DNA from 2 places in the Ruania alkalisoli genome. Region 2 is predicted to be linked to the other one. Evidence: predicted binding sites of a transcription regulator. Region 2 holds the regulator's gene; the other holds the start of a gene.

Region 1 (9,189 bases), 670 kb from region 2:
CGCGGTGGGAGTGTCGACCGCTCCGCCGTACCGCCGGTCGCGGCTGGCGTAGATCTGGGCCGCCTCCCACAGATCCCGGCGGTCGCAGTCCGGCCACGGCTTGTCGATGAAGACCATCTCGGCATAGGCGGACTGCCACAGCAGGAAGTTCGAGGTGCGCTGCTCGCCGGAGGTGCGCATCAGGAGGTCCACGTCCGGCATATCGGGTTCATCGAGGTAACGCGCGACGGTCTTCTCGGTGATGCGCTCGGGATCGAGCCGTCCGGCGGCGACCTCCCGGCCGATGGCGCGGGCCGCGTCGGCAATCTCGGCACGGCCACCGTAGTTCACGCACATCGTCAGGGTGCAGGTGGTGTTGCCTGCCGTCAGCCATTCGGCCTCCTCAAGCTCGTTGATCACCGAGCGCCACAGCTTCGGACGGCGGCCAGCCCACCGGACGCGCACTCCCCAGGCGTTCATCTGGTCGCGCCGACGGCGCAGGACATCCCGGTTGAATCCCATCAGGAAGCGCACCTCGGCCGGGGAGCGCTTCCAGTTCTCGGTAGAGAAGGCGTAGGCGCTGATGTGACCGATACCCAGCTCGATCGCACCAGCGACCACATCCAGCAGCACGGCTTCGCCGGCGGCGTGGCCCTCGTTCCGGGAGAGCCCGCGGGCGTTGGCCCAGCGGCCGTTGCCGTCCATCACGATGGCGACATGCTGTGGCACGAGCTGAGCGGGCAGCTGCGGTGGGCGCGCACCCGAGGGATGCTCCGGTGGGGGTATAGGAGGGCCGGACGCCATCAGGCGCGCTCCACGTGCCGCAACGAACGCAACTGCCGCTCCAAGTGCCACTGTGTATATACCGCCACCAGGCCCGACGCCTCCCGTCTGTGCTTCTCCTCGCTCGCCTCGGCGCTCGCCCACTCCCCTGCCAGCAACGCGCCCAGCAGCGCGAAAGTCTCGGGCGCGGGGGAAGCGGCTCCGGGTGGCCGGCACCCCATGCAGACCGCGCCACCCACGGGAGCCGAGAAGGCGCGGTGCGGCCCGGATTCGCCACACCGGGCACACTCAGTGAACGAGGGCGCCCATCCCCCGACGGCGAGGGCACGCAACAGGTAGGAGTCCAGGACCAGCGTGGCCGGGTGCCGACGATCGGCCAGTGCGCGCAGCGCCCCCGCCAGGAGCAGGTACTGCTGCGTCGCCGGCTCACCGGGCACCTCGGTCAGCCGATCGGCGGTCTCCGCCATCGCGGTGGCCGTGGTGAACAGACTGTAGTCGGAGCCGAGGGCGCGCCCGTGCGGAGCGAGGGTGTCCACCTGGGTGATCACGTCGAGCGAGCGACCGGCGTACAGCTGCACGTCGATCACCGCGAAGGGTTCGAGCCGGGCACCGAACTTGGAGGACGTACGCCGCACCCCCTTGGCCACTGCCCGCACCTGCCCGTAGTTGCGCGTGAGCAGCGTGACGATCCGGTCGGCTTCACCCAGCTTGTGGGTGCGCAGCACGATCGCCTCGTCCCGGTAGAGCTTCACCGAGCCATTGTCTCCCACGACGGCGCGGAGAAGGATCTCCCGCGCCGCGAGATGCCTTCCCGATGCACCTCTATCCACAACCCCCACCACGAAAAATCATTGCTATTCTGCCGAAGACTCTTGCTCTTATCGAACTTTTGTTCTAGATTCGAGTGAGGTCAAAGCGAACGGAAACCGAGCCTGAACGAGTCGTCGCAGGGGGGTGAGCATGACAGTCATCGACGGTACGCAGCGGACCACAGACCAGTCCGGTGTGGAGACGGTGCTCGCCCAGATCAGCACCGAGTTGGACCGGCTGCTGGAGGCAGACCTCCACCAGCTGGACTCCTCGAGGTTGCGGGGGGTCGTCGAGCACGTCGAACAGGTCCAGCGCCGGGTAGAGGCCGTCACCAACCGGGTGATGAGGACCGTCGAGGCCGACGGCGTCTGGTCGCTGCATGGCCATCGCAGCCTGACGACGTGGTGGGCCGACGCGACCGGACGACGCAAGGCACCGACCGCCGCACGGCTGCGGACCGCGCAGCGACTCGCCGCCCACCTCCCCCTCACCGAGGCCGCAGCATCATCCGGGGAGATCAGCATCGACCACGCGACACTCCTGGCCCGGGAGGCGACGAAGAACCCCGTTCTCCTCGAGCACCTCGCGGACTCCCACACGGGTGAGGCGTTCCTGGTGCAGCAGGCCAGACTTCTGCCACCGGACTCCTTCGCGCGGGTGCTGGCGGCGTGGACGATCCGGGCCGACCCAGAAGGGGCAGACCGCAACTGGCGTGAACAGAGCGCTACCGAGCACGTGCATCTGTCCTCCACCCTCGACGGATACCAGCTGGACGGATGGCTGACGACGCAGAGCGGCCAGACCCTCGCCCACGCGCTGGATGCGATCATCGGCACGCCAGCCGAGGACGATGACCGGACCCGCTCCCAGCACCAGGGCGCCGCGATAGTCGCGATGGCCCGCCACGCCCTCGACTCCGGTTCGTTCCAGCCGCACGCCCGCGTACGTCCCACACTGTTGGTGCATGTACCTGGCGAGACGCTTCACCTCCTGACCAAGACCCCGCCCGCGCGCCCGGGCGATCCTGACCAGATAGATCCTCGGCTTCCCTACGGTGTACTCCGTGGTGCTGAGCCCGCGACACTCGGGGACGGCTCACCGATCGCCTTCGCCCAGCTCGCCACACACGCGTGCGGTGGTGAGTTCACCCGCGTGGTGCTCGACCCGGCGGGTCAGCCGCTCGATGTGGGCCGCAGCCGCCGCCTGCACACACCCGCACAAACCCGGGCGATCTGGGCACGAGACAGGCACTGTCAGTTCCCGGGATGCGACGCACCACCAGGATGGGGCGAGATCCACCACAGCACCTGGTGGTCACGCGGAGGCACCACCGATGTCAAGCACGGCATCTTGCTGTGCTGGCACCATCATGCCTACGTCCATCAGCGCGACATCACGATCCGTCGACATGCCGATCACTGGCACTTCACGCGACCGGGAGGGCACCCCCTCGGGTATCAACACCTGCCCGCCTGCGAGCTCCCGGCACGCCTGCACGCCGGTCACGACGATGACACGATCGCCGGTCCCGACGGATAGCGCACGAGGGCGCCACCAGAACCGGGTGGGTCCAGGTGGCGCCCTCGGCCGGGAGAGGTGACGCAGACCGGGTCACGGTCGGTCGGCACCTCTCTCAGGCCTGACCGCATCCGCTTGGTGACAGGCGGTCAGGAGCGTTGTTGCGCCAGTCTCGGGAACTCAGCGCACCGCGCGATTGACGGCGGAGACGATCGCCTTGAGCGACGCCGTCGTGATCGACGGATCGATGCCGACGCCCCAGATCACCTGGTCGGCCACGTCGCACTCGACGTAGGCGACCGCTGATGCGTCGCCCCCCTCAGAGAGCGCATGCTCGGCATAGTCCAGCACCGACACCTCGACACCGAGCTGCGCCAGAGCTGCTGTGAAAGCCGCTACCGGGCCGTTCCCACGCGCCTGGACGGTGCTCTCCTCGTCGCCGTCGACGATGGTGGCAGTGAGCACATCGTCGCTCCCGTCCCCGGCAGACGAGACCTGGGTGGCACGCAGCGTGAAGCGGCCCCACGGCGTCAGTCCCCCGTGCTCGCCTGCCGGCAGGTACTCGTCGGAGAAGATCTCCCACAGCCGCTCCGCACTCATCTCCCCACCGAAGGAGTCGGTGTGCTTCTGCACGCTCTGGGAGAACTCGATCTGCAACCGGCGCGGCAGGTCGAGGTTCCGGGTGCTCTGCAGCAGGTAGGCCACCCCGCCCTTGCCGGACTGGGAGTTCACCCGGATGACGGCCTCGTAGTTGCGGCCCACATCCTCCGGGTCGACAGGCAGGTACGGCACGTCCCACGGCACCTCGGTGTCGTCACCAGCTGCGGCGACGCGCTCGTTGCGGACGGTGAAGCCCTTCTTGATCGCGTCCTGGTGCGATCCCGAGAAGGCCGTGTACACCAGATCACCGCCGTAGGGGTGCCGCGGGTGCACGTCCATCTGGGTGCAATACTCGACCGTCCGGCGGATCCCGTCGATGTCGGAGAAGTCAATACCAGGGTCGATGCCCTGGCTGTAGAGGTTCATTCCCAGCGTCACCAGGTCGACGTTCCCGGTGCGCTCACCCTGCCCGAACAGGCACCCTTCGATCCTGTCGGCCCCGGCCATCACCGCCAGCTCCGCCGCGGCGACGGCCGTCCCACGGTCATTGTGCGGGTGCACCGAGAGTGCGACGTGCTCTCGCCTGCTCAGGTGGCGGCTCATCCACTCGATCTGATCGGCGTAGACGTTCGGCGTCGCCCGCTCCACCGTCGCCGGCAGGTTGAGGATGATCTCCCGGCCTGCTTCGGGTGCCCACACGTCCATGACTCCCTCGCAGACCTCCAGCGCGAAGTCCATCTCGGTGTCGATGAAGATCTCGGGCGAATACTCGTATCCCAGCTCCGTGTCCGGGCCGAGGATCTTCTCGCCGTAGTCGATCACGTGCTGGGTGCCGGCGGTCGCCAACTCCTTGGTCGCTGCGCGGTCGTTGCGGAAGACGATCTCCCGGAACACCGGCGCTGTGGCGTTGTACATGTGCACCGTCGCCCGCGGAGCACCCTCGAGCGACTGCACAGTCCTCTCGATGAGCTCGCGTCGCGCCTGCGTCAGCACGGAGATGGTGACGTCCTCAGGGATCGCTTCGTCGGTAATGATGCTGCGGACGAAGTCGAAATCGGTCTGTGACGCCGAGGGGAAGCCGACCTCGATCTCCTTGTAACCCATCGCGACGAGCAGATCGAACATCCGCCGCTTCCGGGTGGCGTCCATGGGTTCGATGAGGGCCTGGTTGCCGTCCCGCAGGTCGGTAGACAGCCACCGGGGTGGTGCGGTGATGGTGCGGCTGGGCCACGTACGATCTGGCAGGTCGACGCCGACGAACGGGTGGTACTTGCCGACCGGCATGCCATAGGTAGTGCGTTGCGTCATGGATTCATCCTTCGTCGCTGTACTTCTCAGTGCTGTGGTTCGGGTGGGGCCGGGCACCACTGCACTCCGCGACGAGGATCCGGCCTAGTGGGCCTCGCCGCGGCAGCGAAGGAGGAGGCTGACGCTGATGCGCATGTCAGGACAGTACCACGCCAGGCAGAGCACCCCGTGCGCCTCAACTACTCGTCTCTGTGCGAGCACCTGGTGCGCGATCCTCAGCGACGTGCAGTTCGGTGGCGCCGATCCGCACCATCTCACCGGGAGCGACCGGCGCCTCCTCCCAGGCCGTCAGGCGGCGCTCCTGTCCGGTCGCAGTGACGAGCATGGTGCCGTTCGTCGACGCCCGGTCGGTCACCCACGCGCGCGGACCGGAGATCCGGATCTGGAGGTGAGTCTTCGAGACCGCTCCATCGTCCAGTGTGACGAGGGCAGCCACCTGCTCCTGGTCCCGAGGCGCCGGTGCCCGGCCGACGAGGCTCACACCCTCACTGCCGATGACACGACCGTCGTTGGTGTGGAACCGCATCCGACCCGGCTGTTGCCGGGCCATCGCGAGACGGGTCTCCTCGTTGTCCGGTTCCCCGGCTTCTCCCGGCACGGTATGGCTAGGTTCTCCCGGCGCGGCATGGCCAGGCTGTGCCGTTGTCGACCACGGGTTGCCCGGCGCAGCCACAGCCGCAGCATGAGGCGGTCGCTCCGGATCGTGGTGGTTGGGCATTGAGTGCAGATGATCGGGCTCCGACCACGTCTGGGTGTGCGGGTCCGGCTGAAGGGTCATCTCAGGCAGAGCAGGCGTCGCAGGTGTCTCATGCGGCGCGGGCGGCGCGGGCGGCGCCCACGGTTCCAGGTTCGAGACCGGCAACGATCCGGCGTCGGAGCCTCCACCCGGCGATCCGGGTTGCGGCGTGGCATCGCGCCGCGGCGCTCCCAGCACTGTCTCGTCGTGGGCAGAACCACCAGCCGATGGGTCACCAGCCACCGGTGCTGCACTCGCGAGGCCCGAGGGTGCAGCATGGTCAGGGACAGCCGGAGCCGCACTTCCCGGTCGAGGTGGTACGGGAGCATGCACCGTCGGCCGTGCATACGGGCTCTGACCACCGGGAGCAGCCGAGGCGCCAGCAGCGTGAGCCCCGGCAGCCTGAGCTCCACCACCGTGAGGACCAGCAGCGGGAACGACGCTGCCCGCCATCGGCGTCGCCACGCCATGCTCCACACCCGGTGGGCGCGGTGGAACCTCCGGCACCCCTCCCGGAGCGGCAGAAGTACCGCCCCTGCCTGCCGGCTCAGTACCCTGCGACCGAACCGCTGCGCTCGCGAGCAGGCCGCCGGCCAGCACGAACACGGCCGAGAGTGCGCACACCAACGTCACTGCCCCGCGCACGAGTGCCGCCTCAGCGGGGACGAGCGGAACGTCCTCGATGATGCCGATCAGCACGAGAACGGTGAACGCCGTGGCGGCGACCGCCAGCACCAGCCGGAGCAGGAACGGGAGAGCCCACACACGCCCGGACCCGGGTCCGCCGTCTTGGGGTCGCAGCGCGGACCATGCGCGGATCGCCCCGACGAGAGCCCACCCTGTCACCGTCACATACGCGGACGTGATCAGACCCGCGAGTGCGGCCACGCCTCCCCCAGCCATCATGGCCAGGCTCGCTGCGCCGTCACCGGATATGCCCATTCCCACCAGAACGAGCGCACCGCACGCGAGGAGGACAGCGAGCAGACCCGCGATCGTCCTGCGCCAGCCGGCATAGGCACGCGTCAACTGCTCAAGTGCCTCTCCCCGGGTCCGGCGCAGCGTCCACGTATCCGGCCACCGCGGACGGTCGGCCGGGGGATCCATGAACCCCTTGGCGTCAGCGTTCAGAGAGAAGAGCCCAGGCACGTACTTCCTCGCCTTCTAGGGATGCAGCTCGTGGGTGGCACGTGCGGCGAGGCGGTCAGCCGTGGACCACAGGCCGGCCGAGGGCGTGGAGATGAAGAAGACCCGCTCCCCGTCGTCCATCGTGTTCCACCCGTCCCGCATCATCTCCGGATCGTACCGGCGCAACGCCTCCTCCATGTCGAGATAGCCGTAGCCGACCGATTCCACCTCCTCGCGGCTCAACCCGCCGGGGGCGTAGGTGATGCGAAAGCGCCCTTCGGCGCTGCCATGCACCAGGTGTGCCGTGGCGTGCGGGATCTCCTGCATGTCGGCCTCGGTGGCGTACTTCTCCAGGACCTCCGCCTTGCTGAGGTAGCCGTACTTGCGGATGAGGGCGTCCACCTCGGGCTGCTCTCCGAAGCGCTCCACACCGGGGGCGATGATGAGCAGCTCGCCGCCGTCGGCCATCGCCATCCTCGTGCGGTAGACCGCCTTGTTCGCCACCCAGGTGGCATGGAACTCGTCCGCCTGCATCACGGCCACGATCTTGTGCACCGGCTCATCGAAGGTGGTGATGTTCTGCGCCATGCTCGCGCGTGCGGCCGCGTAGTAGGTGTCGAGATCGTCGCCGACGAAGACGCCGGTGTGCACCAGGTGGCCGGCGTCGTCGTAGTTCATCACCACCTGCAGGTAGACATCGGGCAGATGACCGAGGAACTCTTCCTCGGCCCAGTTGAAGCAGGCGCGCACAGGCGTCAGCAAGTTGCCGAGGTTGTTCTCGATGCCGTAGACGGCCGAGGCCATGTGAGCGGCGCCGAGAGTGCGCTTGCCACCTAGGCCGATGAAGTAGTTCTTGTTGTGGTTGGCGAAGCCGAGCACCTCGTGCGGGACCACGTGCCCGATATGGACGATCAGGTCCCACTCCTCGCTGACCGTCATCGTGTTGAGGTCGATCGGCATCTCCCAGTCGACGGCACCCCCCGTCTTCTCGGCCACCACCTCGGCGGGGACGGTCCCGACGTGCGTCACCCCGCCCTTCCAGTCATGGGCGTGGATGCGCTCGTGCGGGATCGAGCCGAACATCCACCGGTTCACCTCCTCGGTGTGCGGCACGTGCTGCCCCAGAGTGGGGATCACGTGCACCTCCACGCCCCGGGCATCCAGATGGCGGTACAGGTGCTCGGTCATCCACCCCACTCCGGCGTGGGCCCGGGTGATGTCCGGTGGCAGCAGTAGCACGCGCCGATAGGTCCCGATGCCGAGCCGCTGCGCTGCCTCCTCCACAAGCCGGTCGCACAACTGCTCGACAGTCTTCCGGTCGATCGCTTGATCCTCATGCTGGAACCACACCATGGCCGACAGGCTAGCCGGGCCAGGGAACCCCGATGGCACTGATGCCGTCAGTTGCCGTGGAGGCGCGTCATCCCCGACGGCGCAGCGACCGCCACGAGAACGCTGCCCGTAGCCGCGCCTTCCAGCCGACGCTGTGGCGCACCTGCTGCACGGTGCGGCGCACGTTGCCCCAGTAGTGGTGCACGTGCTCCTCAGCGGGGTCCGACGGGGCGAACACGGCCTCATCTGCCCGGTCAGCGAGCAGCAGCACACCTGACTCCCCGAACTCCCCCGCCATCGCCTGAGCCGATTCGCGCCGGGTGCGCCCGGAGGGCACCACGACGCCCAGGTCGAGGACCTGATCCTGCAGCTCATCCCACCCTCCGGCAACACGCTGATGGGCTGTGCCGTTGCTGCGCCGTCGGGACCGCCGAACGGCCTTGATCACGGCGAGCAGCAGCAACGGCACCCCGAACACGAGGACCGGGATCGCCGAGGCTCCGGCCACCCAGACCCAGGGGTTGGGCACACTGCCCTTGTCCATTCCCTCCGAGTCGACGTCGGCGTCGTCACGGTCCTGCGGCGGCACGTCGGGACGATCCTGCGGCGGCGGCGGGGGCTGCAGCACCTGCGGCTGCGGCTTGTCGACCGGGTCCGGCTCCTCCACCTGCGGAATCTGATCCTCGGGGGGTGTGGGGAAGAACGGAACCCAGCCCACGCCCTCGAAAGGCACCTCGACCCATGCGACCACATCGTCTCCGGTCAGGGTGACCGTGCCCGCGTCCTCGATGTCGAAGCCGACGACGACGCGCGCTGGATACCCGAGTGAGCGCACCATCAACGCCATCACGGCCGCGTACTGCTCCTCGTCCCCCACGAGTTCCTCGGCCTCCAGCATCTGCGCCAGACGCGCCGCACCATGACCGGCGCGGGAGGGCACCTCACCCTCGAGACCGTGTGAGAAGAATCCGCCGTTGCGCAGTGCCGCGGCGACG
Region 2 (9,189 bases):
TCCTGAACCTCTCCCGGGGGTTCCTGGTCGACTACGCGAGGCTCCGGCAGGAAGTGCTCGACGGACGGATCGCCGGAGCAGCTGTCGATGTGTTCCCCCACGAGCCGAAGCGGCAGGGGGACCCGTTCGACTCCGAACTACGCGACTTGCCGAACGTGATCCTCACCCCGCACGTCGGCGGCTCCACCGAAGAGGCACAGCAGGACATCGGGGTGTTCGTGGCAGCCAAGTTGCGTGACTACCTGGAGAACGGGGCGACCGCCCTGAGTGTCAACCTCCCCTCCCTGATCCTGGACCGCCCTGCGCAGGAGACTCATCGGATCGCGCATCTTCATCACAACGTGCCCGGGGTGCTCGCCGCCGTGAACCAGACTCTCTCGAACGCCGGCGCCAACATCGAGAGCCAGGTTCTGAGTACCTCCGGCTCGGTGGGCTATGTGGTGACTGACGTCGGTGGTGACCTTCCGGAGGACACGATCGCGCAGATCGAGGCCATGGAGGCCACTATTCGCGTACGCGCCCTGCGGCCCGGCACCGACGACTAGCACCCGGCGCCGGTCCACATCCGACGCTCAGCCCGACTTGCGGCGGAAGACGCGTCGGCCTCCCGCACCTTCGACCTCCGGTCCGTGCACGGCTCCCGTGTTCCGGGCACCACGCGCACTCGGATGATCGCGCTCGGCCTTGCGTTCCAGCGCTTCGCGCATCCTTGCCTTCGCCGACGCCATGGGGTCCGGTTGCTCAGACGGTGATGCTGCGACGTCCACCGCTGGACTCGGTACTTCCGACTGCTGTGCCACAGTGCCTCCTCAGGTGCCGTCCTGGATGACCTGGCGGTCCGGGCCCGGGCGGCACTACTCGGCCCACCCCCAAGAGTGCCCCGGATGCCGCACGAGCACCAGAGAAATAGCATCGAGGCATGAGCACGCCGTTTCACGCCGCCCCGACCCGTTACGACTCGATGCCCATGCGCCGGTGCGGACGCTCCGGACTCGACCTGCCAGCCATCTCCCTCGGCCTCTGGCAGAACTTCGGGACCGATCGCTCGCCGGAGACGCAACGGGAGATCGTGCTGCACGCCTTCGACCGCGGCATCACCCAGTTCGACCTCGCGAACAACTATGGTCCGCCCCGCGGCGCTGCCGAGGAGATGTTCGGGCGGATCCTCGCCACCGATCTCGCGCCCTACCGACACGAGCTGGTGATCGCGACCAAGGCCGGGTACCGGATGTGGCCGGGCCCCTATGGGGAGGGCGGCTCACGCAAGTACCTGCTCGCCTCGCTGGAGGCGTCGCTGCGACGTCTCGGTGTCGACTACGTCGACATCTTCTACAGCCACCGGTTCGATCCGACCACTCCACTGCACGAGACGCTCGGAGCGCTGAAGACCGCAGTCGATTCCGGTAAGGCTCTCTACGCGGGGATCTCCTCATACTCAGCCACGCGAACGCGAGAGGCGATGGCTGTCGCCGACCGGATCGGCCTGGATCTCCTCGTGCATCAGCCCTCGTACTCGATGATCAACCGCTGGATCGAGCGACCGGACTCATCCGGCGAGAGCGTACTTGACGTCCTGGGCGAGACAGGCCTGGGAGCCGCTGTCTTCTCACCGCTTGCACAGGGGATGCTCACGCGCAAGTACCTGCACGGAGTGCCTGAAGGTTCCCGAGCCGCGGCAGGGGGACCGCTCCACACGTCCTTCCTCAGCCAGGAGAACCTCTCGCGTATCCAAGCCCTGAACGCGATCGCGGGCCGTCGCCACCAGACGCTGGCACAACTGGCGATTGCCTGGGTACTCCGCGACCCCCGGATCACCACCGCCCTCGTCGGCGCCTCCAGCGTGGCTCAGCTCGACGACACCCTCGGAGCGCTGGAGAACCTGCACTTCACTCGCGATGAGTTGCGTGCCATCGACCGGCACGCCCAGGACGGCGATATCAACATCTGGGCACACCGGTCGAGCAACCTCTGACAGGCCCACATGCGTCGGTCCTCGCCGGTGATGGCCCAGGCTTCCCCTCCCAGGCCACCACCGACTGTCTAGGGGAGCTACCGCGCGGCGTCGCGATCCACTCGGAGGGCGGTGATCGCCGCCTCGAAATCCTCCAACGAGCAGAAGGACTGATAGACGCTAGCGAAGCGAAGGTAGGCGACCTCGTCCAGGGCCCGCAGAGGTCCCAGGATCGTCAGACCGACCTCATGTGCATCGACCTCCGCCACACCCGTGGAGCGGACGGCCTCTTCGACCTGCTGAGCCAGCAGCGCCAGGTCATCATCGGAGACAGGACGACCCTGACAGGCCTTACGTACGCCCGCGATGATCTTGTCGCGGCTGAACGGTTCCACAGCGCCTGACCGCTTGGCCACGCTCAAGCTGGTGCTCTCGACGGTCGTGAAACGCCGCCCGCACTCGGGACACTGCCTACGTCGACGGATGGAGGCTCCGTCGTCAGCCGTGCGTGAATCCACCACACGGGAGTCGCTGTGACGACAGAACGGACAATGCACCGGTCGGGATCCCTCTCCTCGAACGAGTGGCCGCACCTACCATATCTGCGGCAATCACATCAGTGTAACTACTAGATGTAGGGAAACCGTAGACATCAAGCAGGCCCCAACGCAAGTAGTCGTCACGAGGGCGATGCCAAGACTGCCGAGGCACGGGCGATCGCGGCCGCTCAGCCCTCCACTGGAATGCTCAACTGCTGCCCGGCATGCACCGTGGAGTCCGCCAGACTGTTCAACGTCATGATCTGATCGATCACCACACGCACGTCCTCGCCCGGACCCGCCGCCTGCTGGGCGATTCCCCACAGGCTCTCCCCCGGGCCGACCGTGACCGTGGCCACCTCGGACGGCAGAGCCTCATCCGCGGGCAGCGCGAGACCGAGCAGAGAGCCGATCCCGGCAGCGACCACGAGCGCCAGGACGCTGAGAACGATCTGCCCACGAACCGTGAGCCGCAGGCGCCCCTCGGCCGACCGGGCCGGATGCGAACTCACCTGGCGATCACTGTCCGGTGACACAGCCGGCACCGAGCGCGGTCGCTCCGCTGGCAGTACAGAGGGTATGGACGGCGCTCCGGGAGCGAAAGCGGGCACGGCCACGAGATGACGACGTCGGGCCGATACGGGGGCGATCTCCGGGACGGGAAGGGCCAGGGCGCTCATCTGCGCTCTCCTCTCACTAGTGCTCTCGGCGAGTGTTCACATCTAGCGACTCGAACACTCGTTCGTCGAACATCTGTTGCGACAGTAGCACGCATGTGCGAGAGTTGTCGACACGCCAATCGAACAGATGTTTCCGAAGTGTCGGTGCTCGCCGTAGGGTGAATACCGACACATGCAGAGCACACCACCGACCACTGACATCGACGCCACCGTCGACGCCCGAGGCACCTTGGAGGAAGCCGTGAGCCCCGCGAAGCCAGCCGACCCGAAGGACCGTCCCGGACCGGACGGGCTCAGCCCGCGTCAGCGGAAGATCATGGACTCGATCCGCATCAGCCTGGAGAAGAAGGGGTACCCACCCACGATGCGCGAGATCGGCCAGGCCGTCGGCCTGGCGAGCCCGTCGTCGGTGAAGTACCAGCTCCATCTGCTGGAGAAGAAGGGGTATCTACGACGCGACCCCGTCTCCACGCGGGCCATCGAGATCATTCACCCTGACGATGCTCAGGAGGTCAGTGCGGATCCAGCCACCTTCGCCATGCACGACGGCGAGGAGTCCGGCGTGCGCGCCACCTACGTCCCGGTCGTCGGGCGGATCGCCGCGGGTGGCCCGATCCTGGCCGAGCAGGCCGTCGAGGACGTCTTCCCGCTTCCTCGGCAACTCGTGGGCGAGGGAGAACTATTCCTGCTGAAGGTGGTCGGCGACTCGATGATCGATGCCGCCATCTGCGACGGCGACTGGGTGGTCGTCCGACAACAGAAGGTAGCCGAGAACGGTGAGATCGTCGCAGCAATGATCGATGGGGAGGCCACCGTGAAGACGCTGAAGCGTACTCCGGACGCTCTGTGGCTGCTACCCGCGAACGAGGCCTACCACCCGATCGACGGCACCGACGCCGAGATCCTCGGTCGTGTGGTGAGCGTGCTCCGTTCTCTCTGAGCCGACACAGCTCTCTGAGCCGACAGATGTCACTCTGATCTGCCCCAGGCCGCTCCGACCGGACATGACCTGGGCAGATCAGGACCCATCAGAATCCGCATCGCCGGGCAGTGGCACGCACAGAGGCAGCGCTTGCTTGCAACGCCGCCACCTCGGCCGCGTCCAGCGGGATCTCCAGCTGGCGGGCGACGCCCGTACGATCGACGACCGACGGTACGGACAGGCACACGTCAGAGATTCCGCGGTAGTCCCGGAGCCTGCTCGAGACCGGGAGCACGGCACCCTCACCTCGGAGAATGGCTTGGCTGATCCTCGTCGCCGCCAGCCCGATGGCATAGTTCGTCGCGCCCTTGCCCTCGATGATCCGGTATGCCGACTCGACGACCTCACGCGCAATCCCATCGCGCACCGTTGCGCCGAGTTCGCTGAACTCCCGCACCGGCACTCCCCCGATCGTCGCCGAGCTCCAGATCGGCACCTCTGAGTCCCCGTGCTCGCCGAGCACATAGGCATGGACGTTGCGCACGGCGACACCACACGCACCGGCAACCAGATAGCGCAGCCTAGACGAGTCCAGCACGGTCCCGGAGCCGAGCACCCGCCGAGCCGGCAGTCCGGAGATCTGCTGGGCGGCATAGGTCACGACGTCCACGGGGTTGGTGACCATGAGATAGATGGCATCCGGGGCGACCTCGACCAGATCCGGCAGCAACGTCCGCATCAGCCCCACGGTCCGTTCGGCAAGCTCCATCCGGCTCTGCCCCGGTCGTTGCTTCGCCCCAGCGGTCACCACGACCAGATCCGCTCCTGCGCAGATGCCGACCTCGTCAGAGCCATCGACACTGCCCATGGGCATGTACTCGATCCCATGGGCCAGATCAAGCGCCTCCGCACGGACCTTGGCGCCGTTGACGTCGTAGAGCACCACCCGGCGCGCCACACCATTGATCAGGGCCGCGTAAGCGTATGTGGCGCCGACCGACCCGGCCCCGACGACGGCGATCGTGCTCAACCCGGTGCCTGCCGACGCGGTTGCGTTGTTCATCTGCGCACCTCCACACCGTGAGAATAGCGAGTGACGCCGTTGCAGCGGCAGCCGCGGATCACTACCGTCACGACATCTCGACCGTTACGACGCCGCGAGCCGGCGAAGCGCGGCTCGCACCACCGCAGGATCGGTGGTCGGCCACAGGGGCGGCAGGCTCGCCGCCAGGAAGCTGCCGTATCGCGCGGTCCGAAGTCGAGGGTCGAGCACGGCCACGACACCCCTGTCGCTCGTTGACCGGATCAATCGTCCTGCCCCCTGCGCGAGGAGCAGTGCGGCGTGCGTGGCCGAGACCGCCATGAACCCGTTACCACCACCTGCTGCCACAACCTCAGTGCGCGCGGCCTTGACCGGATCGTCCGGGCGAGGGAAGGGAATGCGATCGATGAGGACGAGACGGTTGGACGAACCCGGGACGTCCACGCCCTGCCACAGCGACAGGGTGCCGAACAACGAGGCTGCCGGATCGGCAGCGAACTCCCGCACCAGGGTCGGCAGCACGTCATCGCCCTGCAGCAGTACGGGAGTGTCGAGCCGCTCGCGCATGGCCTCGGCGGCGAGCTGGGCGCCGCGGCGGGACGAGAACAGCCCGAGCGTGCCGCCTCCTGCGGCCGTGATCAGCTCCGCGATCTCGTCCAGCACCTTCTCGTCCGTGCCGTCGCGGCCCGGCGGCGGCAGGTGCTTGGCAATATAGAGAATGCCCTGCTTGCCGTAGTCGAAGGGAGACTCGACCACTTCACCGCGATAGGTGCCGGGCGCCAGTCCGAGTGCACCGCCGGTGGCATCGAAGCTTCCGCCGAGGCTCAGCGTGGCTGAGGTGAGGACGGCGGACCGGCCCGACAGGAGTTCCCCGGCGATAGGACCGGCCACATTCAGCGGGGCGACCATGAGTCGCGATCCTTCACCTGGGCGCCGCCCACGCTCGCACCAGAGCACGTCGACCTTGTCGGCCACCCGGTCCGAGAGCAATCGGTCAGCAACCTCGAAGAGCACCAGCAGTGCGCTCTTGGCCATGCTCATCCCGCCGGCCGCGTCGCCCTTGCCCTCCCCCTTCATGGTCGCCATGCCCTCACGTGCGGCGTCGGCGATGGAACGAACGACGGCGGTCAGCTCGGTGGGCAGGCCCGTCTGCAGTCTGCCTTCGGGTACCTGCATCAGCAGTGTGCGCAGCTCGGCCGCGGCAGCGTCCATCTCCGGCAGAGCCACCCCGCCATGACGCCGGGCAGTCCGGGCGGTGCGTTCGACGACCGCGGCCGAGAGCTCAACCGTGGCCTGAGCGGTCACCCGGTCGGAGAGTTCGTGTGCCTCATCCACGAGGAGGATCTCGTGCTCGGGCAGCACCTTGGGGGATCCGGAGGCGGCGATTCCGAGCATGGCGTGATTGGTCACGACCAGATCGGCTTCCCGCGCGGCTGCACGAGCCCGCTCAGGGAAGCACTCCTCCAGCAATGGGCACTTCTGTCCCAGGCACTCCATCGAGGTGATCGAGACCTGACGCCAGGCTCGCTCACTCACTCCGGGGACGAGGTCGTCCCGGTCGCCGGTCTCGGTCTCGGTCGCCCACTCACGCAGCCGCACCACCTGGCCGCCCAGGCTGTCCTCTGCGGCCTCCTCTCCCGGGTGCTCCTCGGCCGCCGACGGCGCAGCCTCGCTCGCGGAGAAGAGCGCACCTTCGTCGTCGTCCGGGTAGCCGCCGGCAAGCTTGTGCTTGCACACGTAGTTGTGCCATCCCTTGAGCAGGGCGACCTCGGGTTGCCGCGGCAGACGGTCGGCGAGCGCGTCGGCCACCAGGGGGAGGTCGTGCCCGATGACCTGGCGCTGCAGCGCCAGGGTGGCGGTGGAGACGATCGCGCGCTGACCAGACGTGACGGCGTGCATGAGGGTGGGGACCAGGTACGCGAGCGACTTCCCCGTCCCGGTTCCGGCCTGCACGAGCAGGTGGCTGCCGTCGTCGAGCGTGTCCGCCACGGCCCGGGCCATGGCGTGCTGGCCCTCCCGGCGGGCGCCGCCCATCGCCGCCACGACCGCATCGAGCACCGGATCGATCGGGTGCTCGTCGGCGGTGCCGGTCGGCCTATCGGCCGTGGTGGTGGGACGAGCGTCAGCGGGCACCAGACGACGGTAGCGTGGACCGCCGCGGTCCGCCGACAACGACGGGCCGAGGTATGGAAACGCCTCAGGAGGCGGCGCGGGCGGCCGCATCGAGCTCGACCGCCAGCGCCTGGTCCACACGGGCAACGAGGCGTGTTCCCTCGGCGAGGTGCTCGGTGGAGATCACTTCGCCCGCGGTGTGGGCGCGGTGGAGCAAGTCACCTCGGGAGTAGGGCACCACGAGGTCGACCTCCGCGGCCGGGCGAGGAAGCAGTTCGGCGATCTTCGCCTGCAGCTCGGCCACTCCCGCGCCGGTCTTGGCTGAGACAGCGATGGCACCGGGCTCGCGGGTGCGCAAGCGCGCGAGGGTCTCCGGTTCGGCGAGATCGGCCTTGTTCAGGGCGATGATCTCGGGGATGTCCTTGACGCCCTCGATGTCGCGGAGCACGTCCCGGACTGCGGTGAGCTGCCCCTCCGGACCGGGGTGAGAGGCGTCCACGACGTGCAGGATGACGTCGGACTCCCCCACCTCCTCCAGGGTGGAACGGAATGCCTCGACCAGCTGCGTCGGCAGATTGCGGACGAATCCGACCGTATCGGCCAGCGTGTAGAGGCGTCCGTCGGCAGTCTCGGCGCGACGGACCGTGGGGTCCAGGGTCGCGAAGAGCGCGTTCTGCACCAGCACTCCGGCCCCTGTGAGCCGGTTCAGCAGCGACGACTTCCCGGCGTTGGTGTACCCGGCGATCGCCACCGACGGCACCGCGCCGGTGCGGCGCGAACTGCGGCGTGCGGCTCGCCCTGGTGCCATCCCCGCGATCTGCCGTCGCAGCTTCGCCATCCGGGTCCGGATGCGACGCCGGTCCAGCTCGATCTTGGTCTCACCGGGTCCGCGCGAGCCGATGCCCTCACCACCGGCAGCCCGGCCACCGGCTTGCCGTGACATCGACTCACCCCAGCCACGCAGGCGGGGCAGCAGGTACTCGAGCTGGGCGAGCTCCACCTGCGCTTTACCTTCGCGGGACTTGGCGTGCTGGGCGAAGATGTCGAGGATCAGAGCCGTCCGGTCGATCACCTTGACCTTGATCACGTCCTCGAGTGCGCGGCGCTGCGAAGGCGCGAGCTCGGAGTCGACGATCACGGTATCGGCACCCGTACTCTTGACCACGTCGGCCAGTTCGGCTGCCTTACCGGAGCCGATGTAGGTCCCGGGATCGGGCGCGGAGCGGCGCTGCAGCAGACCGTCGAGGACCTCCGAACCGGCGGTCTCGGCCAGTGCTGCCAACTCCCGGAGCGAGACTTCCGCATTCTCGGCGCTCCCGCGCGTCCACAGGCCCACGAGCACGACCCGCTCCAGACGCAGTTGCCGGTACTCGACCTCGGTGACGTCCTCGAGTTCGGTGGAGAGCCCGGCAACACGTCGCAGCGCAGCACGCTCGTCGAGGTCGAGCTGGTCACCGTCGTGGGCGCTGTGCTGATCGCCGGAGGCCTGGATGGCCGTTCCCGCCCTCGCCAGGATCCGGGCGACGACATCCTGCGCGCGGTCCTCGGTGGAGGCGTCCGGGTGCGGCGTCGTACGGGCGGAAGGTGCGGTCATGGTGTCCTCTCGAGCGGCAATGTGATGCTCTACGATCCCACCTGCTGCCGCCTGATCCAAGGGATTTCACCCAGAGCACACGCACGCCACCCAGCCGCGGGCCGATGGGTAGGGTGGACGCTCGTGAACAGCCACTACTTCACCTCACCCGAGGGCCCGGGCCGACGGCGCACACTCACCATCACGCTCCGAGGCACCCAGGTGCAGGTACAGGTGGACTCCGGCGTGTTCTCGGCCGACCGGCTCGACCCCGGTACCACGGTGCTGCTGGAGACGGTCGGCGACCCTCCGCCGTCGGGGACACTGCTGGACCTGGGATGCGGCTGGGGACCGATCGCGCTCGCGCTGG

What was found. Region 2 encodes LexA, which represses DNA repair genes until DNA is damaged. Its sites were predicted from a motif close to TCGAACANNTGTTCGA; they were not measured.
Region 1: the regulator LexA is predicted to act here: its motif matches at 1,644-1,659, upstream of IM660_RS10920 (HNH endonuclease signature motif containing protein).

What each region holds. Positions count from the first base shown of each region.
Region 1 covers NZ_CP063169.1:2,451,428-2,460,616, forward strand. Annotated here, with positions in the region: gene IM660_RS10910 (isoprenyl transferase) at 1-783, opposite strand, end outside; gene recO (DNA repair protein RecO) at 783-1,514, opposite strand; gene IM660_RS10920 (HNH endonuclease signature motif containing protein) at 1,723-3,111, shown strand; gene leuA (2-isopropylmalate synthase) at 3,271-4,998, opposite strand; gene IM660_RS10930 (FHA domain-containing protein) at 5,174-6,883, opposite strand; gene IM660_RS10935 (nickel-dependent putative hexonate epimerase) at 6,899-8,215, opposite strand; gene IM660_RS10940 (transglutaminase-like domain-containing protein) at 8,283-9,189, opposite strand, start outside.
Region 2 covers NZ_CP063169.1:1,785,879-1,795,067, reverse strand. Annotated here, with positions in the region: gene serA (phosphoglycerate dehydrogenase) at 1-545, shown strand, start outside; gene IM660_RS07825 (DUF5302 domain-containing protein) at 573-800, opposite strand; gene IM660_RS07820 (aldo/keto reductase) at 920-1,972, shown strand; gene nrdR (transcriptional regulator NrdR) at 2,050-2,508, opposite strand; gene IM660_RS07810 (LysM peptidoglycan-binding domain-containing protein) at 2,679-3,002, opposite strand; gene lexA (transcriptional repressor LexA) at 3,343-4,110, shown strand; gene IM660_RS07800 (L-lactate dehydrogenase) at 4,199-5,155, opposite strand; gene IM660_RS07795 (ATP-dependent DNA helicase) at 5,240-7,168, opposite strand; gene hflX (GTPase HflX) at 7,332-8,840, opposite strand; gene IM660_RS07785 (class I SAM-dependent methyltransferase) at 8,964-9,189, shown strand, end outside.